DNA from 2 places in the Bacillus tuaregi genome. Region 2 is predicted to be linked to the other one. Evidence: predicted binding sites of a transcription regulator. Region 2 holds the regulator's gene; the other holds the start of a gene.

Region 1 (11,491 bases), 1.2 Mb from region 2:
TTAGAAAACGCCATTCATCCAACTAAAAGACAAAATGCCCAGCAGTAAGCCGCTTCTAGTAAGCGGTTTTTTTGTTAGACCTATCTCTAGATGTTACAATAAAGAGAATTCTATACGCAGCCAGTTTCTCCTAACATGAAAATAATCGGAGGCATGAAAATGAAAAACCTGAGAAAACTGCTTCGGATTCTTTTTTCGTTCCTGTTCTTCCTTACGTCTTTTGGGGTTTATTTTACCAATCGGATCATGTACATCAAGAAAAAAGATGAGCAACTGATTTTAAACCGCGAAAAAAATGCGGGACGGTTTGATCCTGATGAGTTCCAGTACTTACCCAAAAGAGAAGTAAGCATCCCTTCCCCTTTCGGATACGAATTAAAAATGATTCTTGTCGAACCACATTCTGCTAAGCACTATATCATTATTTCCCACGGTGTAACTGAGAATAAAATCAACTCGATTAAGTATATGAAGCTTTTCCTTGAAAGAGGCTTTAACGCAGTGATTTATGATCACCGTCGCCATGGTGAATCTGGCGGAAAGACTACCAGTTACGGCTATTACGAAAAGTTCGACCTAAAAGCGGTTGTGAATTGGCTAAAGAAAGAGAAGGGGCCTGATTTATTGCTGGGGATTCACGGAGAATCCATGGGTGCGGCCACAATGCTCCTCTATGCGGGAATGGTTGAGGACGGGGCTGATTTTTATATTTCCGACTGCTCCTTTTCCGATTTTAAAGAGCAGCTTTCCTATTTACTGAAAACGGAAATGAAGCTGACACCGAGGCCGCTGCTTCCGATTGCAGATGTTTTCCTGCGGATGCGGGAAAGATATTCATTGCGTGACATTTCCCCTATTTCAGTCATCCAGCAAATAAAGAACCCTATTCTGTTCATTCACAGTAAAAAGGATACTTATATTCTCCCTTCCATGACGGAAGCCCTATATGAGAAGAAAAAAGGACCCAAAATGCTGTTTCTTGCTGAAAACGGTGCACATGCCCAATCCTTAAATGAGAATAAGGAAGATTATGAAGCTGCCATTGATGAGTTTTTACGTGAATTTGGTTTTCTTAACAAAGATACCTAATCGAGGATATCTCCCTCGATTAGGTATCTTTAGTTAGTCTTGTCGAATAGACTCATTCTTGGATTCAAATATTGATTTGGACTTTTCAATTGAAAGCAATTCGTTGCTTCCTGAAAGTCAATGGTCAGGACATCATCGAGAAAAACCTCTTTTGATTTCTCAACATAAATGCTGTCATACTGAGTTTCAATCGCATAGTCGTCGTCTTCCAATTCATTCACAAGCCATAAATTAGTTACACCGCACATCACACAGCCGCATTCCTCGGCATCATATTTCAGCTTTAACAAGCCTTGCTTTCCTGCTCTGAACGCTGCTATTTTCACCGCGGCTCGAGCTGTAATCGTTATTTCCATTTTTACGGTCCCCTTTCACTATGGACGATTGTAGCATACTTTTATAAGTGAGCCATAGTGATAAACCTTCAAGCCTATCATCCGGCATGCTGCACCTCCATGATATTTTGCCACTCAATTCGGTGCTCCTCGCCAAAACGGTCTATGACATGAAGACGACTGTTTAAACTATCACAGCTGCAGATACGACCGACCAGCAATTCATATTTCCGCTCGCGAAAGTGAATAATCGTTACCTGCTTGTCAAATTCCATTGCCTCAGTAATGATTTCGTTCATGATTTCTAATTGCTGCTCATCCAGCTCTTTTTTCGTTTCATACGAGTCCTCTTCTGCCCATTCCCTTAAAACCTTGACATGCTCGGGCAGCATCATCGATACCCATTTTATACGGCCACGATCACGAATCATATAGATCCTCCCTTTGTCTTTTCAAATTCTTACCTCTTATGCCCACCCACGAGCTTTGCCCGTTGCCTAGCCGTACCAGCAGCCGTATAAGATACAGCACGCAAGAGAGCATCAGAGCCGAAACGTTTACGGATTTTGTCCACCGTATAGCCAAGCTCACGCTTTTTCCATCCATTTAAATCAAACAAATTCAACTGAAAATCAACATCATCGGACAATTTACTGAGAGACATCGTTATTTTCCTGACCGTTTTCCCTTCATAATGTTCATGAAAAAGTTCAAGACAGACACGATAGATCTCCATTGTCACATTTGTCGGGCGTTCAATCGTCCTAGAACGATAAAAGCCGCCGCCAAATTCATCCTGGCTGTAGCTGACACCAAAGCTAATCGTTCTTCCTGCTTTACGGTGAGTCCGGGCTCTCTTGGCCACCTCTTCACACATTTCCAAAATGACATGCTTGATTTCTTCTTCTTCCTTATAATCACGCATTAGCACCTGGCCTTTTCCAAAGCTAACCTGCCCCGCCATAATCGGTGCACCGATTTCAGACAAATCTATTCCCCAAGCATGATGGTAAAGCTGATTTCCCATAATTCCAAATTTCTTCTCAAGCTTTTGTAAATCATAATGGGCAAGCTGCCCCACCGTAAAAATCCCCATTCCATTCAAGGTTTTCTCTAGCCTGCCTCCAATCCCCCACATATCACGAAGTGGGCTGATTGGCCAAAGCTTATTTGGAATATCCTCATACCTCCATTGTGCCACGCCTTGTTTTTTCGCCTCCAAATCAAGACAGAGCTTTGCCATCAGCATATTAGGACCGATGCCGACCGCACAGGGAAGCTGAAATTCCCGTTTAATATCGTCCCTAATTTTCTCAGCTATGGTCACGGCGTCTCCCCACAGCTTTGCCGCTCCATCCACCCTCAAAAAGCTTTCATCAACACTGTAGGCATGGATTGCTTCTTTTGGTACATAGCGGTTAAAAACGCGAATGATTTCCATTGAAATTCTGACATAGGTGGCCATCCTTGGCTCTACTACCGTAATCCGCGGGTCATCAGGGATATCAAACTTTCGCGCCCCCGTTTTAATGCCAAATTCTTTTTTCATCCGCGGTGAAGCCGCAAGAACGATACTCCCTTCGCGTTCCTTATCACCCACGACCGCTAAATAGCAGTCAAGCGGATCAAGCCCCTCCATAACAGCAGAGCAGCTCGCATAGAAGCTTTTCATATCGATGCATAAAATTTGCTGCTGCGGCATTTTACTGTAATCCATCATAACCGCATCCTCCGCTTATAATTAAGAACGTTTGTTCTGTATTATTCTATTCATTATTGTAAGCGAATATGCGTTCTTATTCAATGGAAATTTTCGGCATCATCAGCCTGTCACTTGATTCCTCACTAATTGATCATAAACTTGCTGGTAGGCGGATGCCTCCTCGAGCATTCCTTTATGCTGATACATTTTGGACAGCTGCAAGACAGGAGCCGCAGCATCCGGATGGAGTTCCATTTCCCATGAGAAGCATTCAATGGCTTCATCATACTGCTGAAAGTCAGCATAGTATTGGCCCAGTTCCATCATATGATCTGGGTCTTCTAGTAATTGAAGCATTTGATTGATTTTTAAAAAGAGTGGTGAGCGGGGTACAAGCCTTTGAATCGGTTGAAGCATACGTGAAACAGACACTAAATCATTCGTTTTCAGTAATAGGTTAATAAGACTAAACAGCTTCTGTTCCAATTCCTTCAGCTTATTCTGCTTGATGAGCCTTTTCATAACGGGGATAAATGTCTTAAAATGAACAGCAATGAAATGAACCTCTGCACGTTCCCATACTAAGTCGAGAATACCGTCATAGGAGTCTGGGAGGTCGTCGATACATTCTAATAAGAAAAGAGCTGCCCTTTCATAACGGTCTTCGCGCACCATCCTAGACATGACAGCTTGTAGATTAGGCAGTGTGCGGAACGGATTCACATGGATATAGCATAAAAGTCCGATCCAATCCTCCATTGTCATGAATTGAAGCGCAATTGTTGTATAGGTATCCACCAAATCAGCTTTCGAAAGCTTCTGAACCTTTTCAATCCACAGCAATAATAGCTCGACATATCGCCCTTGTTCACTTAGTAATGTATTAAGAAAGGAAGCTTCCATCTCGTTCATACGATTTTTGAAGCAATGCCGTTCAATAAACAAAGGATCCTTCTTATAAATAGCTTGTAAGGAAGAGGACTGATATAAACGACTATAGGAAAGGAAATCCTGAACATGCACGCTATCTTTAGCGGCACTTAATTCAGGAGAAAAGTCATGTATAAGAAGCAGGATTTGGTAGGCCTTAAAGAAGCTACCTTTTCTTCGAAAATAGAAGAAGAGCTTATCAATCGTTTCTGACAATTGTTCTTTTGAAAAGAAGGAATCAAGCGCTGTAGCAATATATGCTACTTCCTGAAGAGAGAATTGACGTTGAAGCTGGGAGAAGAGTTTATGTTTGTTGGGAATAACAGCCTTTTCTGAAGGGAGTATAAACGGGAGAAGAGGATGGTCTGCCTCCAGGACCATTCCTTCATGAAAGGCTTTAGCCAAAAATGACCCCATTTCAATTTGCTCCAATGCTTCCCCATATACAGGTAAATCATTATAGAAAAAACAATAATATAACGTGGTCAGTGATGGCGTTTTTACCTCCAAGATTTTAAATCGCGAATAGATTACAGTTCGCAGAACCTGACCTGTTACAACATTCTTTTGATTCTTAATAGATAGCTCTACTGCCTGGACTTGTTTCATCATTATTATTCAGCCCCTTATGTCATATCCTATTAACATTATTATAGCATAGCTCCCATTTTGATAGGACAGTAAAGGAAAGAACCATTAAACCGTACGGTTTAATGGTTCTCCACAATGATTCACGATAGCTAAGTACAGCTATGTGATATTATTTAGTTCCCATAGCCGACTTTTGATGAGAGTTTCGCTTAAAGGAACGTTTCTGCCATATAATAGTAGTTACAAGCGTCAGAACAAGTAATGTCAATCCTAAAAAGAAGGGGTAAATGATTTCTACATCATAGAGAACTCCCGCCAGCATCGGTCCTAACACATTCCCAATACTCATATAAGCATTATTCATTCCCATCGCAAAGCCCTGTTCATTGCCAGCTAATTTTGAAATAAGCGTATTTAATACAGGACGTAAAATGGAAGTGGCAAGGAAAATGAGCAGCGTAATCGTAAAGAACAGCAAATAGCTTGAAGCAACCAAGGAAAGTAAAAACCCGACCGTTGCTACCCCTAAGAAAATATTTAGTACAGCCCCTTCACCGTAACGGCTCACAATCCGGTCAACGACAAAGAGCTGAACAATCACACTAACAATTCCCGTTGAAGTTACCATGATGGCGATATCCTGCGGAGAAGCACCGAATTGATTATCAACAAAGAGACCAAGCACGGATTCATAAGCCATTAACCCAAAGCTCATCGACAGAGTAATAATAAGCGGAATAAAGTATGGCATTTTGACCGAGCGCACCATTTTCTTAGCCATTGATTCTTCCTGCGGCAGTTCAATAGCACCCGGTTGAACGACTTGACTTTCCTTTAGAACAATAACCGAAAAGATTACTGCCCCAAGCGATACAATGGCCGAAATTAAAAATGGCATTTTTAGTCCAAGATCAGCTAGAAAGCCTCCAATTCCCGGTCCAATGACAATCCCTAAGGACATCGCTGCAGAAACAAAGCTGTTTCCTTTTGCCCGCTGCTCCATCGTGGTGATATCCGCTACATAGGCAAAAATAGCCGGTACAAGGAGGGCACTGCCCATTCCTCCAATCACACGAGAAGCGTACAGCATCCAAATGGAGTCAAATCCATAAAAGATAAAACTTGAAAGCGTCAGACCCATAAGTCCAAATATAATCATTTTTCTTCGTCCATATTGATCCGTCCACTTCCCAGCAATCGGCGAACAGATAAACTGGGCACCGGCAAAAATCGCAATCATTAACCCAGCTGCTGTCCCCCCCTGGTTAATCGACTCTAAATAGGCAGGTAATATCGGAATCACAATCCCAAAGCTACCAATCGCAATAAACATATTTATCATTAAAACTATCAGCTTTTTTCGTTGGTCTGCTGACATCAAATACACCTCTTTCTTATTTTTCCAAATATACATTCGCTACCGTAAATGAGAATTATTTAGCGACACAAAAGAATTTATATATTACATGACAATGAGAGCAACGTCAATAAAAAAGCTCCCAAAACTAATTTGGGAACCTTACGACGTTACCGTACAAGGTCTATATTATTAAAGAGGGAGTGTCGGTAACCTTAGCTTTTTCATAACCAATCTGATTAAGTCAGCTCGATTCATTCGACTGTCTTCTTTACTTTCCACTATATCTGATACATGCTTATAATCCTCGAAATCACCTTGATAGACTAATTGAAAAAAAGGAATTTGTTGAAAATCATGCGGTGTTACATGTGAAGGATGCTTTGGCAGCTCCACTACCTGTGCCTCCTTTAATACAGTGAACACAAATTGAGAGCAAAAGAAGGCATGCTTGCGGTTAAATTGTTTATTCAAGGGAATAGCAAATAGACCTAGTAAATTGTAGCGGTAAAGGTCCCTTTCAATCTCAATCTGACGGATGTACTGATTCATTTTTAGAAATTGACTTTCCGTAATCGTGCAGCAATAGATTGCACATTTCGCTTGTTTTAATAAACCGGTGTGAATACTTTCCTTAACAAAGCCTCCAGTAAACGGGTTTCTCGGTCTCTTTCTTCCAAAGCTATATAGCTCTGAGAAGTGAGGATCAAAAGAAAGAGAAGCATGATTATAAGGTTTTTTTGTATAACACTTTATCATTCTCGTAAGAAGTGTACCGGTATCAGTAAGAACAACATAGACTTTTCTTTCCATGGTAAAGTACTCACCTCGGGTCCATAAATAATAAATAAACAACAGCGTCTTACGATTACAGAAATAATCCTTACAATGAATGACTGCTGCTTTCTATTTATATTGTATCAGGGATTTTTAATATATAAAGGTACCCCAAGCTTTAATTTACTATAAGACTTAAGCCTTACTAAAGCAAGGTAATATTATTTCCAATTATAGTGTAAATCCGCAATAAAGAATAGAATTAGTCAATAATTGCTGATATGATACAATAAAAATAGAATCCTACATTCCATTTCGATGAACAGGAACCTTTGTAAATAGAGGTGATAAAAATGTTAAGATACAGAAGGCAAGAGGGATTTCGCTTTACATTTAATAAACCGATTCCTGTCTTGTTTACCATTAAAGAAGTAGATGGAAACAAGGTTGAATCCTCAGAAGGCATGGCAACAATGATGGATATAAGTCCGAACGGATTAAAATTAAATACAGCCTTAAACATTCCCATTTCCAAACCAAATCAAATTAAAGTCTCTGTTCGTTTTCAATTAAATGATACATTATTTCAAGTTAATGGGATGGTGATTTGGCGAGAAGAAAAATACAATCATTTTCTTTACGGAGTCCAGTTTTCTATTGATGATCAAGAACAGGAAGAACTGATTAACCATTTAAAATCATATGTCAAATCTACTGCTGACAATACCGAATAAAAAAATAACAGAAAAAACCGCTCACAGAATGCTGAAAGAGCGGTTTTCCTTGTCTTAAAGATTAATAGGCTAAGCTAAAAAGACCTTTAATATGTGTGAGGTAGCGTACATTACTTGCTTCTTTCATTAATGAGGCAGGAAGACCTTTAAGCGGCGTTGAGTTTCCGCCAATTTCGGCCACTGCATCTTTACGTCCAAGGCTAGCAAGCGTACCAGAGTTAATTGGAGCAAATACTTCAAATGATTTGTCCATTAAATAAGCGTATAGATTATAACCAACAAGTTCTCCCATTTGCCAAGCATTTTGAGCCGTTGGCGCATAAGGACGTCCACCCTCTTTCGGGAATGCCACCGCTGAATCTCCTACCACAAAAACATCCTTATGTGACGTTGATTGAAGGTATTCATTCACCGTTGCCCTACCGCGATCTGCTTCAAGTCCTGATTCAGAAACAATTGGAGGTGCCTGTACACCACCAGTCCAGACAAAAGTATTAGCAGTGATTTTGCTTCCATCCTTAAGGTCAATCACATTACCTTGAACATTTGTAACTGGAAGTCCTGTTAAGAATTCAACACCGCGTGCCTCTAAACTTTCAACAGCACGTTCAATTAAATGGTCTGGCAATACAGGAAGAACCTTTGGACCTGCTTCAACAAGCTTTAATTTGATCTCCTTTGGATTAACGCCATAGCCTTTGGCGATTTTTGGAAGATTATCTGCAAGCTCACCCACTAATTCGATACCGGTTAAGCCACCACCACCAATTAAAATCGTTGCATCTGCTTCATTTTTCGTTTTCGCGTACTCACGAATACGGCCTTCAATGTGGCTGCGAATATGATTGGCATCTTCAACAGATTTTAACACCATGCTGTTTTCTTCCAATCCAGGAATTCCAAAATAGGCTGTTTTACTACCTAAAGCAACAACAAGGGCATCATAGGTTAACGTTGTACCTTCTGAAAGGAAGACCTTTTTATCCTCTACTGAAAAACGTTCAACCTTTGCAATTTTCAGATCAATATCCTTTCCTTTTAGCAGCTTATTTAGAGGAAGCGCTACAGTACCTTCGCTTGTTGTACCACCTGCAAGACGGTGTAGCTCAGTAATGATTTGATGTGTTGGATATTGGTTAACCACCGTTATATAAGCTTCTTGGCTATTTAAATATTTTCGAACTGTTAATGCAGATAGCAGACCGCCATATCCCGCTCCTAAGATAACAATATGTTTTGACATGTATTTCCACCGTCCTTAACTATTTACAAGAAATTATTGATGATTTTTTTGTTCAGCTGAGATTTCAAGGTATGCATGAACGAAACGAAATAATTTTTGTGCTTGTGGATCTTTGAGCATTTTTAAAAGCCCAAAAAGACCAATCACTTCAGTGCTTTCATCTGCACGTTCCTTCGCTTCCATTGCTGTAGCAGCTACATTTTTTACGGTTGCCGTTACAGGCTCAGTAATTTCCTTAATTGCCCCTACTGTGTCATTTTTCAAGATTTCGTCAGTCGCTAGTGACTGAGCCATATCATATGATTTTGTTAAAACATTAACAAGCTCAGTCAGTTTTGGAAGCTGTTCAACCAATACTGTTAAAGATTCCTGCACCTCAGGCTGTAAAAGTTGATCAAGAATATCACTTTTTCCTTTTTCAGCAGACAAGACTTGAGATTCTTGCTCAATTTTTTCAATTGTGTTTGTTTCTGCCATGTTCGATTCCCCTTTACCTAAAGTATTAATTTTGATTTTTTTGTGTCATTTTAAGTTTTCTTCCATCCATAAAGCTTCATCTGTGATAAATGTCCTTTACAATTCTGCCTCATGTATGAGTCTTCTCTATTATACATGATATTGTTAAAAATTTAACATAATTATTAATAATTTTTTTACCAAAATTACGTTATTAATATAATAATCAAAGGATACTGATTTAACCTGCATGAAATGACGCTAAAAATTAAAAACATCCCAACCGAAATATCAGCTAGGATGTCAAAACGAATACTAATTATTTTAAACTGCGAGTTAAAAAAGCCTTTGTCCGCTCATGCTTTGGATTATTAAATAATTCCTGTGGATGACCTGATTCAACGATTTCACCATTGTCCATAAAAATGGCACGATTTGCCACCTCTTTAGCAAATTCCATTTCATGTGTGACAACAATCATCGTCATATGTTCTTCAGCTAAATCCTTCATGACCTGTAATACCTCTCCAGTTAATTCAGGGTCCAAAGCAGATGTTGGCTCATCAAAAAGCAGGATATCTGGATTCATCATGAGTGCACGCGCAATAGCTACCCGCTGTTTTTGACCGCCGGATAGATTGGCAGGATATGCATTGGCATGCGAAGTCAGACCGATTTTCTCCATCAATTCCATGCTCCTCCTAGCTGTTTCAGAAGTCTCCTTTTTCACTAATTTAGGAGCAAGTTCAAGGTTTTCTTTTACCGTTAGATGCGGAAAAAGATTAAAATGCTGAAAAACCATACCCATTTTAGCTGTGATGGCTTTAATTTCATGTGGCTTTGCATAGACGCCGTTCTTTACTAAATAATCACCGGATACGCAGATACTGCCCCCATTTATTTCTTCTAAATGAACCAAACTCCGCAGCATCGTACTTTTACCTGATCCGGAAGGACCGATTACAGCCACCACATCTTTTTTATTTACATCAAAGGAAATCCTTTTTAATACCTCGAGGTTTCCATATGATTTTTTGAGGTCAGATACTTCAATGATAGCCACATTCTCTACTCCTTCTTATTCAAATTTAAAACGTTTCTCAAGCCATTTAAATACGCTCGTTAATAAGAGAGTCATGATTAGATAGATGACACCTGCGACAAAGAAAGGCACAATCGTAAAATCACGGTTCACGGCCGTCTGGGCAAAGTGTAACAATTCCGGAACAGCAACGGCATATAATAAGGCAGTATCCTTTACTAGCGTGACAGATTCATTAGCAACAGAAGGCAGCGCAATACGGAACATTTGCGGCAGAATAATTCTAGTAGTTGTCTGCCATTTATTCAAGCCCAATACCTTCGCAGCTTCATACTGGCCTTTATCAATGGATAAAAGACCACCTCGAAAAATCTCAGCAAAATACGCAGCATAATTGAGGATAAATCCAAGACTAGCAGCAACAAAGCGGTCAAGGATTAAGTATTCTCCAATGACCGGAATCATCGGAAGCCCAAATGTAATCACTAATAATTGCAGTAAAAGCGGGGTTCCACGCATAACATATATATAGCCTTGCGCAAGCCACGAAATTGGTTTGAAGCTACTTCTAACAGCTAGTGTGAGTAAAAAGCCAAGCGGAATCGACAACACAATCGCAATAAGGAATAATAGAATGGTGGCCTGCGCGCCTTCCAGCATAGGCTTGAGTATTGTGATTAAATATTCTCCTGACATGAGAGGATTCCTCCAAAAACAAAACAGGGTTTCCAAACGGAAATCCTGTTTGCCATATATTTGTTCTGTCTCATTTTTATTTTAATACCTTATCTTCACCGAACCATTTTTCGGAGATTTCTGCTGCTGTACCATCTTCATTCATTGTATCTAATGCTTCCTGAAGTTCATTAAGCAGCGCTTCATTTCCTTTTTTCACCCCAACAGCATATTCTTCAGGTGAAAGCGACTCATCAAGTACCTTAAAAGTTCCTTCTTGTATCGTCATATAATAATTAATAACGACTTCATCAATGACAACCGCATCAACACGGCCATTTTCTAAATCCTTTAATGCCAATACATTTGTTTTAAATTCAGTTAATCCAGCAATTTTTTCATTAATAGGATGTGCATTAAGTGCATCTACAGCAGAGGAAAATGACTGTATCCCGATTTGTTTCCCCTCTAAATCATCTATTGTGGCAACATCTGAATCCGCTAAAACGGCCACAACTTGAGAGTTTTTCAGATATGGTTTTGTAAATAAAACCTTTTCT
Region 2 (11,491 bases):
TGCGTGGTCAACAAGCAATCGGTCCCCATTAATTCGTATTCCGGCATCTCGTGGCTTAAGTACACGTGTAGAAGTCAGAAGCGTTGATCCAGCTGCCAATCCTTATCTAGCGTTAGCGGTGTTATTAAAAGCAGGACTCGATGGAGTGGAGAATAAATTAACCCCTCCAGCGCCAGTGGATCGCAACATCTATGCAATGGATAAGGAAGAACGTTTAGCAGAAGGCATTACTGATCTTCCAGCAACACTTGCACAAGCTATTGAAATTTTAAAATCCGATGAAGTTATCGTATCAGCTTTAGGTGGCCATATCTTTGAACACTTTATTGAAGCGAAAGAAATTGAATGGGATATGTTCCGTACCCAAGTACATCCTTGGGAACGAGAGCAATACATGAGCGTATATTACATGAGCGTATATTAATAGAAATTCCCCTCTCAGCGCAAAACGTTGAGAGGTTTTTTTGTTAAAGAAATCATTATTCACCGAACAAAGGATTTCCTCACAAAGATTCAATTTAACAGTTAAATGCTCATCATTACAAATCTTTCCTTATTTGGATTTTTACTTATAATTTCTCCAAAGAAGAACAAACTACCAATGATAATAATTTATTAGTCTTACTCAATGCTCGTCATTAATAACAATAAAATCACTATATACTACAGACTTAATCATTAGGAGGACATATTAAAGTATGACAAAACAATTGCAAAAGGAATTGAAGAAGACTATTGCTCCTTTCGAGAATGCGAATCTCAAAAATAGCATGATCCAGATACTGAATACCGTCATGCCTTTTTTTCTTTTATGGTATCTTGCGTATGAAAGCCTCTCCTTTTCCTATCTTATAACCATTCCAATAACCGCAGTTGCGGCAGGCTTTCTTGTAAGGATTTTTATTATTTTTCATGACTGCTGTCATCAATCCTTTTTTAAAAATAAAAAAGCAAATGAATGGGTTGGAACCATTACTGGAATATTAACATTATTTCCTTATCATCAATGGAGGCATAGTCATAATATCCATCATGCAACAAGTAGTAATTTAAATAAAAGGGGAACAGGCGATATATGGGTTATGACGGTAAAAGAATATCAAGAAGCTTCTTTTTGGAAGCGAATGGCCTACAGACTATATCGAAACCCGCTTGTAATGTTTGGATTAGGTCCTTTATATTTATTTTTGATTTCAAATCGTATCAATCGCAAGGCTGCACGTTTAAAAGAACGACTCAACACATACTTCACTACAATAGCGGCACTATTACTATATGTACTAATGTGCGGGCTAATCGGCTGGCAGGCTTTTTTCATGATCCAGGGGCCGATTTTATTTATATCAGGTTTCCTAGGTATTTGGTTATTTTATATTCAACACCATTTTGAGGATTCATATTTTGAAGCAGAAGAAAATTGGGACTTTGTAAAAGCAGCAGTTGAAGGAAGTTCATTTTATAAACTGCCAAAAGTACTTCAGTGGATTACAGGAAATATAGGCTACCATCATGTACACCATTTAAGCCCGAGAGTACCGAATTATTACCTTGAGGAAGTACATGACCATAATCTACCCTTAAAAACAGTGCCAACTGTTACCATCCGTTCAAGCCTACATGCCATTCATTATCGACTGTGGGATGAGGGAAGCAAGCAGTTTGTCAGTTTCCGGGATATCAAAAAAAGAGCCGTAAGACAAAAATTATTTCATAAGATGGTGGATTAAAAGGAAGTTTATTTAAGACTTCCTTCTTTTCTTTTGTTATGATAGTACTATCCTAAATAAAGAGGTTTCTGAATGAAAAAAAGATTGCAATTGTTCTCAAGTAGTACAGGAGTATCACCGTATATATGGTCGCTGTTTGCGGTTTTACCGTTTTACTTCATTTTCCAATGGTCCTCGATTGCGCAAATTGTAACAGGGATAGTGCTGTCTGTTTTCTTTTTTGTTTCCTATCGGTTTGCTTTTATTTCAACTACCTGGATGAAATATCTGTGGACTAGTTTACTAATGGTTATTTCTCTTACAATGACAACCTTCTTAGGCTATGTCTATTTTGCTTTTTTTCTGGCTTATTTAATTGGGAATTTTAAAAATAAAGTAGCCTTTGTTACCTTTTATGTTATTCATTTGGTAACTTCAACAGTGGCCATAAATTATAATTTTATTATTCAAGATGAGCTTTTTTTAAAGCAGTTCCCCTTTATTGTCATTATTTGGATTAGTGTGATACTATTGCCATTTAATATTTATAATCGAAAAAAACGAGAGCAATTAGAAGCTCAGCTAGCCTTTGCTAACAAGAGAATTTCTGATTTAATTGTACAAGAGGAACGGCAGCGTATCGCCCGTGATCTTCATGACACATTAGGGCAAAAGCTTTCGCTCATTGGTTTGAAAAGTGACTTAGCTAGAAAAATTATGGATAAGGATTCTGCACAGGCACGGGCTGAATTAAAAGATATTCAACAGACGGCAAGGACAGCTTTAAATGAGGTTCGGAAAATGGTCTCTAATATGCGGGGTACAAGGATAAAAGAGGAGATTAGCCATATTAAGAAGCTACTTGCGGCTGCGGAAATTAATGTGAAAATAACGGGTGAAAACTCACTCTCCAATGTATCATTATTTTTAGAAAATATATTAGGAATGTGTTTAAAGGAAGCAGTAACGAATGTTGTAAAACACAGTAAAGCCTCTAATTGTTGCATTAGTTTTCATCAGTCGAGTAAGGAGATTATCATTACCATTAAAGATGATGGAATAGGCATGGCATCTGAAGATGGTATGGAAAAGGGAAATGGACTAATTGGAATGAGAGAAAGATTAGAGTTTGTAAATGGCTCTCTGGAAACAAAATCCGAACAAGGAATGAACGTAATTATAAAGGTGCCGAATGTGGTAAAGCAATCTGAATAGTGGAGGTGCAATTAAATGATTCGTATTGTGATAGCTGAGGACCAGCAAATGATGTTGGGTGCACTAGGTTCCTTACTTAATTTAGAGGAGGATATGGAAGTAGTAGGGAAATCTAGTAATGGGGAGCAGGCAGTTGAACTTGTACATAAATATCAACCAGATGTTTGTATAATGGACATTGAAATGCCGATAAAAAGTGGTCTAGAAGCAGCTGAAGAACTGAATGGACTTGGATGCAAGGTCATTATCCTTACAACATTCGCCAGAACTGGATATTTCCAGCGCGCATTAAAAGCTGGTGTAAGTGGTTATTTATTAAAAGATAGTCCAAGCGAAGAATTAGCTAATACTATTCGTAGTGTAATGGCGGGTAAACGGGTTTATGCACCGGAGCTAATGGATGATTTCTATAGTGAAGAAAACCCATTAACTGAACGAGAGAAAGAAGTGTTAGAGCTTGTTGCTGACGGGAAGAATACGAAAGAAATTGCGGATGAGCTTAGCATTAAATCTGGAACCGTTCGAAACTATATTTCTACTATATTAGATAAATTAGAAGTAACGAACCGGATAGAAGCAATAAAAAGGTCAAGGGAAAAAGGCTGGTTTAAGTAGTAATGGGGCGTAAGTATCTCTTTGTGGGAATCTTACGCCTTTTTTAACTTCATTCAGCAAATGCTTCTTCGATTCAGTGGGGGTACAAACCCCGGCTGAATGAAGTTAAGCCTCCGGCGGATGTCTCGGATTTTTAAAGGTAGTTTATCGAGCGGGTTCGATAAAAATCCGGACGCAAATTCGACGGGCGAATTTGATTTGTTAGTACTTTAAGAATCAATGAATATGACGATATACCCCAATTACTTTTCCTAATATGGATACGTTTCGAAGAATAATAGGATCCAAAGCAGAATTTTCCGGCTGAAGTCTAAAATAATCCGTTTCTTTAAAGAAACGTTTTACCGTCGCTTCATCTTCATCTGTCATTGCCACAACAATATCCCCATTATTGGCAGTGCTTTGCTGTCGAACAATCACATAATCACCATCAAGAATTCCAGCTTCAATCATACTATCTCCCATCACTTCGAGCATAAATAATTGTTCATCAGAAGGCGCAAGGCTTTCTGGCAATGGAAAAAACTCTTCAACGTTTTCAATTGCTGTAATGGGTTGTCCTGCTGTCACTTTACCGACTATAGGTACATTAATGACATTGCTTCTTGGAATATGAGCATCTTCATCTATATCAAGAATTTCAATGGCTCTAGGTTTTGTTGGATCTCTTCTTATTAATCCCTTTGTTTCAAGACGGGCTAAATGACCATGAACTGTTGAACTAGATGCAAGTCCTACTGCTTCACCGATTTCTCTTACGGAAGGTGGATACCCTTTTTGTTTGACTTCATTTTTGATGAATTCGAGGATATCCTGCTGACGTTTTGATAGTTTTGCCATCTATATCACCCCTTATTATTTTCTTATTATATTAATAATAGCATGAAATAGCTTTGCATACAAACATAAGTTCTAAAAAAAGTTGACACAAAACAAATGTTCGTACTATAATGGACACATAAAGAGAACGTATATTCGAAAATGAGGTGCGAACATGAGAAAATTGTGGAGTAAATACTCATATGCTATTATTCTAGTTGTTTTATGTATGATTTCCTTAGTTGTTATTAAGGTTAATTTGCCTCTTTCACATGATCATTATATGACTATAACAGTATCAGCAGGAGAATCACTTTGGGAGCTATCACAAAAATATGAAGAGCAGCATGGTTTATCGGAAAGGGAATTTATCAAATGGGTGGAGCATTACAACGGAATCTCAGGAGATCACATCTTTGTTGGCGATAATCTCACCATTCCGATTAAATCTGGCCATGCAGAGTTGGTGGAGATTCAAGATTTAGCAAGTAATTAAAAAGTAAAATCGGGGAGGAACCATGAAAGCAATCGTTTACTGCAGGGTTAGCACAGAAAAAGAAGCGCAGGAAACATCTCTTCAACGTCAGGAAATAGAGCTGCTTGAATTAGCGAAAATAAATCACTTTGACGTCGTGAAAGTGATTAAAGAACAGGCAAGTGGTTATGATTTAGAGCGGGATGGAATACTAGAGCTGTTATCCCTTATAAGTAGCAAACAGGCTTCAGCCGTTCTAATACAGGATGAAACTAGATTAGGACGAGGCAATGCAAAAATTGCCTTGCTTCACTGTATCTTAAAGGAACAGGTAAAACTTTACAGTATTGCACATAATGGTGAATTACAGCTTTCTGATTCAGATTCAATGGTATTAAAAATTGTCAGTATGGTAGAAGAATATCAGCGGAAATTACATAATGTAAAAATAAAAAGAGGTATGAATAGGGCGATAAATAATGGCTACCAACCGCAAAAAAACCTTAAACATCAAGGGAAAAATGCTGGACGTGAAAAGATTGTTGTGCCATTAGAGGAAATTATTCGTCTTCGAAAAAACGGACTGACCTTTTCAGAAATTGCTGCAACCTTAAAGGGCTTTGGATATTCTATTTCAAAAGCAACGGTTCATCGCAGGTATCAGGAATTCATGGAGGAAAGTGAAAATACGGCAAAATAGTTGTCAATCAGACTAGTTTTTAGTATTATGTCTTGTATCCTATTGATTAGAATTTAACTTCATTCAGCCAATGCTTTTTGTACCGAAAGCTTGCGACAGGTACAGAAATCCTCCACTTCTACAAGTGGGGGATGAATGCAAATAGTTCTTCGATTCAGTGGGGGTTCACACCCCGGCTGAATGAAGTTAAGCCTCCGGCGGATGTCACGGATTTTTTTAAAGGTAGTTTACCGAGCTAGCTCAGGTAATCCGGACGCAAATTCGACGGGCAAATTTGATTCAATGTTTTTGGAGTAAGGAGGACAAGATGCTTTCTAAAGAAAAATTGGCAAGGATTAATGAATTGGCTAAAAAGTCAAAGGAATCAGGACTAACCGAGCTTGAAGCAAAGGAGCAGTCAAAGCTACGCGGTGAATACTTACAAACATTTCGTTCATCCATGTTAAATACGTTAAAAACGGTCACAGTTATTGATCCTAAAGGCAATGATGTAACCCCTGAAAAATTAAAAAAAATGCAGCGTAAAAATTTGCATTAATTAAGTAGAGCGAACTTTGTTAAGTGATTACTATTTGAAGGATCACCATCAGAGTTAGCTCTTTTTTACATAGATTTTTTGATTAAGGATATCCTAAGCAAGTCATTCAGATTTCGAATAAATAAAATACTTCTTCATATTACATCATTTAGAAATGGTCAATATGAAAAATATTGTTTTTTTCTCAGATTTTGTTGAATAAAAAACCTTCTCACTATAATATTAAAAGCGTAGTCATTTGCGAATGGATTACTATTAAGGTATGACCATTCAATATAGATTGGAAAGGATGTTAATTTTTATGTTTGATCAAGTCGATTCGTTAGCCATTGCGTCAATTCGAACATTATCCATTGATGCAATCGAGAAAGCCAATTCCGGTCATCCAGGTATGCCAATGGGTGCTGCTCCAATGGCCTATACTTTATGGAGCCGTTTTATGAATCATAATCCTAAAAACCCTCAGTGGTTTAATCGTGATCGTTTTGTTCTCTCAGCTGGTCATGGTTCTATGCTGTTGTATAGTATGCTTCATCTATCAGGTTATGACGTAAGCATGGATGATTTAAAAGAATTCCGTCAGTGGGGTAGTAAAACTCCTGGTCACCCTGAATACGGTCACACTCCTGGTGTAGACGCTACAACTGGTCCGCTTGGACAAGGAATTGCTATGGCTGTTGGGATGGCAATGGCTGAAAGACACCTTGCAGAGGTGTATAATAAAGACAATTATAAAGTAGTTGATCATCATACATACAGTATTTGTGGCGATGGCGATTTAATGGAGGGTGTATCAGCTGAAGCAGCTTCACTTGCTGGTCACTTAAAATTAGGCCGTTTAGTTGTTCTTTATGATTCTAATGATATCTCACTAGATGGTGATTTAAACCAATCCTTCTCAGAAAGTGTAGAAAACCGTTTTAAAGCTTATGGATGGCAATATCTACGTGTAGAGGATGGAAATGATCTTACAGAAATTGCTAATGCTATTGAAGAAGCGAAGAAGGATGAACTTAGACCAACATTAATCGAAGTACGTACGGTTATTGGATACGGCTCACCAAATAAATCTGGAAAATCTGCTTCACATGGTTCTCCACTTGGTTCAGATGAGATTAAGTTAACAAAAGAAGCATATAATTGGACATTTGAAGAGGACTTCCATGTCCCAGAAGAAGTCTACGACCAATTTAGAAAGTTAATTGTTGAACAAGGTGAGAAAAAAGAAAAAGAATGGGCTGAACTATTTGCTCAATATAAAAATGAGTTCCCTGAATTAGGTAAAGAGCTTGAACAGGCTATCCATAATGAATTACCTTCGGATTGGTTAAAAGACCTTCCGGTATATGAAGAAGGTAAAGCACTTGCAAGCCGTGCATCATCAGGTGAAGCATTAAACGGAATTGCAAAAAATCTCCCTTCTTTATTTGGAGGATCTGCGGATTTAGCGGGCTCCAATAAAACGTTGATTAAAGGAACTGCTGACTTTTTACCTGGATCTTACGAGGGTAGGAATATTTGGTTTGGTGTTCGTGAATTTGCAATGGGTGCTGCCTTAAATGGTATGGCATTACATGGTGGATTAAAAGTTTTTGGCGGAACGTTCTTTGTGTTCTCTGATTACTTACGTCCTGCTATTCGATTAGCTGCTCTTATGTCATTACCGGTAACATATGTATTTACACATGATAGTATTGCGGTAGGTGAAGACGGTCCTACACATGAACCGATTGAGCAATTATCTGCCTTACGTGCTATGCCAAATCTTTCTGTAGTCCGTCCTGCAGACGGTAATGAGACAGCGGCTGCTTGGAGACTTGCAATTGAATCAACTGATAAACCAACTGCGCTTGTTTTAACAAGACAAGACCTTCCTACTATTAAAGGTTCTGCTCAAAATGCCTATGAAGGAGTATCTAAGGGTGCATATGTAGTGTCGCCAGCAAACAAAGATACAGCAGATGTATTATTAATTGCCTCTGGTTCGGAAGTAAATCTTGCAATTGAGGCACAAAAAGCGTTAGAAAGTGAAGGTATCTATGCTTCTGTTGTCAGCATGCCTTCATGGGACCGCTTTGAAGCACAATCTAAAGAATATAAAGAAAGTGTTATTCCAAAGGCAGTTAAGAAGAGATTAGCAATAGAGATGGGATCATCTCTAGGCTGGCATCGTTATGCTGGTGATGAAGGTGATGTTCTAGCAATTGATACATTTGGAGCATCAGCACCAGGTGAAAAAATTATGGAAGAGTATGGATTCACAGTCGAGAACGTTGTAGCAAAAGTAAAGGCTCTATAATTCTTTCTAGAAAGCAAAATGAGGAGAATTAAGTAATCTCCTCATTTTGCTTTTTTATTGGCTCTGTAAACGTGGATGTTGATTTCCGTTCCGATGATATTAGATGCTAACCCTTTTCTTTTCTTCCGTATTTTGATAGGCAAAATGACGATCAAGAAAGGCTCCGAAAATGGAAGCTAATATTTGTTGGAAAAGCATAGATACTACAACAGGAATAATAACGGCAGATGGAAAATATGCCATTGCGATTACGGCTCCAGAGCTTATGTTCCTCATTCCACCGGAAAAGGTATAGCTGATAATTGTTTCTTTATCATAGTTTAATAGCTTTCCTAAAAAATATGAGAAAAGATAGCCAGTAAAGGCAATGAAAAAGACCACTAAAACAATGAATAGGAGTTTAAGTTGAATGTTCATTAAGTAGGGAGCAACAACTGCTCCATTTAACATAACGACCAAACCAAGAAAAATCTTCGAAATTGGTGACAATCTTGGCTTCCAAACATCCTTTACCTCTCCTTTTGTCAGCTCGTTTAATGCCATCCCAAGTACAGAAGGAAGGACAATCATAAAGAAGAGACCTTTCATCATATTGATAGTATCTAAGTCTACTTGCTGACCAACCATCAGCGATAAGCTGAAGGGAACAATAAAAGGGGCAATTAACGCATCAATTAGGATTAGAGCAATAGTTAAAGCGGTATTGCCTTTTTTCATAGATACCCAAATAAAGCTAGTTACTCCTGTTGGAATGACCATCCCTAGAATAATTCCCGTAATGGTCAGTGCATCTCCATTAAAAGCTAATTGTCCAACTATCCAAGCCCAAAGTGGCATGACAATGTGGATGAAGGATAGAAGGATAATAACTGGTAGTGGATGTGTAACAGCACCCTTTAATGATCGAAAGTTCATACTCAAGCTTCCTTCAAATGTCATAAAAGCGAAAAGCCATGGAACTAAAAATGCGAAATCCTTTACATAATAAGAAAAGATAATTCCTAAAAAGACACCAGTCGGTGTAATAAAGGGCATCATTTTTTCAAGTCTTTTATTAATCTGCTGCAGCATATTAGTCTCTCCTTCAAAAATCCTAGATTCCCTTTATGATTTAACATGCACAAGAATTTATATGACCATAATTCTAACCTATTTTCTAAGTGTTTTGTAAAGTTTTTCGCCATTATCAGGTGAATTTTTAAAGTAAAATGAATAATGGGTTGATTCGTCTGGTGCAGTGATTAAATTTTACTAGCATTAGTTCTGTTAACTTCATTCAGCAAATGCTTTTTGTCCCGTAAGCTTGCGACAGGTCCACTTCTACAAGTGGGGGATGAATGCAAATGGTACTTCAATCCAGTGGGGGTAAAAACCCCGGCTGAATGAAGTTAAGCCTCCGGCAGATGTCACGGATTTTTTAAAGGTAGTTTACCTGAGCTAGCTCAGGTAATCCGGAATCAAATTCGAGGGACGAATTTGCTTATGATGCTTTCGACAAAAATAGGTTAATTTCTTGACAGGAACAGACATCCTCTTTAGTTGTCCTTTCTTATAATAATAGAAAAGGGTAGTTTAGAGGAGGATTAATGTGAGAACATATCAGCTTTATTTGATTGATGATGAGTTTGCCTCCCATTACTTCGGAAAAGAGCGGATGGTCTATCAGCTTTTTAAAGATTATCAAGAGGCATTTGGAGAATATAAAAAGCTACTTGAAAAACAGATTCACTATATTCTTAAGCCTATTCAAGAACTTAAAGTCCACCAATTTGTAACGCAATACCTACAAAATAGCCATGATTTTTATACCAATAATGGAACATACTATATTGAAATAGGAAAACGAAGTACGGCAAAGTTAGAAGTACATGAGCGATACTTAGTGTTGAAGGCCAATGGGAATTACGAAGCAGAGACCATATTTTTTGAAGTCCTGAGAAAGACAGAAACGTCATTCATCGCAATCGATCTGGATCATCAGAGATGTGGTTGGCTGAAGCCAATTAAAGAAAGAAAATTTGTCTAGAAGGTAGAGAAATCATTTTGATTTTATTGTATAATAACCTTTGGTCTAGTACACTGTATGATAGACAACATGAAGGAGGAAGTTTGAATGGGTATGTACATTCTAGTCGGTGCATTAGCATTGATTGCTGGTGTAGCACTAGGATTTTTCATTGCTCGTAAGTACATGATGAGCTATTTGAAGAAAAATCCACCAATTAATGAACAAATGCTAAAAATGATGATGATGCAAATGGGTATGAAACCATCGCAGAAAAAAATCAATCAAATGATGCAAGCCATGAATAAACAACAAGGCAAGTAATTTTGACAAGCACTCAGACTATATGAGTGCTTTCTTTATGAGAAAAAGACAATAAATATTCATTATTGTCACAAAACATTCACAGTTCAAAAAATATCATTTCTTGTCAACCTTTGGTAGAATGGATAAAGATTCACGAATGGGGGACGGAATCATGTCAGATTTAAATGTTTTTATTGCAATGGGAGCAGGTTTTTTAAGCTTTATTTCACCATGCTGTCTTCCACTATACCCAGCGTTTCTTTCCTATATTACAGGGATGTCAGTGGGAGAACTGAAAAGTGATAATGGGATGTTGCAAAGACGAAGCATGCTACATACACTCTTTTTCTTAATTGGTTTTTCTATAATCTTTATAGCCATTGGCTTTGGCACAACTGTTGTTGGCAGCTTCTTTATGAATTATCAGGATTTAATTCGTCAAATTGGTGCCATTTTTATCATCATATTCGGTTTAATGACCGTGGGGATCTTCAAACCTGAGTTTATGATGAAGGATCGTCGTTTTGAATTTAAAAATCGACCTTCCGGGTTTATTGGATCAATCTTAATCGGAATGGCCTTTGCGGCCGGCTGGACTCCTTGTACCGGTCCGATTTTGATGTCAGTGATATTACTTGCAGGAAGTAACCCTGAATCTGGAATGCTGTATATGATTGCCTATACCTTAGGCTTTGCTATTCCTTTTTTCATTCTGTCCTTTTTTATTGGGAAAATGGGCTGGATTCGGAAACATAATATGAAAATTATGAAAATCGGCGGCTGGCTGATGATCATTATTGGGGTTTTCTTATT

What was found. The regulator LexA, encoded in region 2, represses DNA repair genes until DNA is damaged. The targets are predictions, from matches to a motif close to CGAACATATGTTCG.
Region 1: the regulator LexA is predicted to act here: its motif matches at 3,208-3,221, upstream of BQ5321_RS17265 (Y-family DNA polymerase).

The regions. Positions count from the first base shown of each region.
Region 1 covers NZ_LT629731.1:3,094,763-3,106,253, forward strand. The annotation lists gene BQ5321_RS24855 (hypothetical protein) at 1-48, shown strand, start outside; gene BQ5321_RS17250 (alpha/beta hydrolase) at 169-1,089, shown strand; gene BQ5321_RS17255 (iron-sulfur cluster biosynthesis family protein) at 1,119-1,445, opposite strand; gene BQ5321_RS17260 (YolD-like family protein) at 1,523-1,855, opposite strand; gene BQ5321_RS17265 (Y-family DNA polymerase) at 1,885-3,144, opposite strand; gene BQ5321_RS17270 (hypothetical protein) at 3,247-4,668, opposite strand; gene BQ5321_RS17275 (MFS transporter) at 4,817-6,025, opposite strand; gene BQ5321_RS17280 (hypothetical protein) at 6,197-6,817, opposite strand; gene BQ5321_RS17285 (PilZ domain-containing protein) at 7,135-7,515, shown strand; gene BQ5321_RS17290 (NAD(P)/FAD-dependent oxidoreductase) at 7,577-8,758, opposite strand; gene BQ5321_RS17295 (helical membrane plugin domain-containing protein) at 8,792-9,235, opposite strand; gene BQ5321_RS17300 (amino acid ABC transporter ATP-binding protein) at 9,534-10,277, opposite strand; gene BQ5321_RS17305 (amino acid ABC transporter permease) at 10,293-10,952, opposite strand; gene BQ5321_RS17310 (amino acid ABC transporter substrate-binding protein) at 11,029-11,491, opposite strand, start outside.
Region 2 covers NZ_LT629731.1:1,910,379-1,921,869, forward strand. The annotation lists gene glnA (type I glutamate--ammonia ligase) at 1-424, shown strand, start outside; gene BQ5321_RS11460 (Delta(5) desaturase DesA) at 699-1,727, shown strand; gene BQ5321_RS11465 (sensor histidine kinase) at 1,800-2,921, shown strand; gene BQ5321_RS11470 (response regulator transcription factor) at 2,937-3,536, shown strand; gene lexA (transcriptional repressor LexA) at 3,753-4,376, opposite strand; gene yneA (cell division suppressor protein YneA) at 4,531-4,851, shown strand; gene BQ5321_RS11485 (YneB family resolvase-like protein) at 4,874-5,530, shown strand; gene BQ5321_RS11490 (DUF896 domain-containing protein) at 5,838-6,068, shown strand; gene tkt (transketolase) at 6,370-8,367, shown strand; gene BQ5321_RS11500 (bile acid:sodium symporter family protein) at 8,467-9,438, opposite strand; gene sirA (sporulation inhibitor of replication protein SirA) at 9,956-10,393, shown strand; gene BQ5321_RS11510 (YneF family protein) at 10,481-10,696, shown strand; gene BQ5321_RS11515 (cytochrome c biogenesis CcdA family protein) at 10,851-11,491, shown strand, end outside.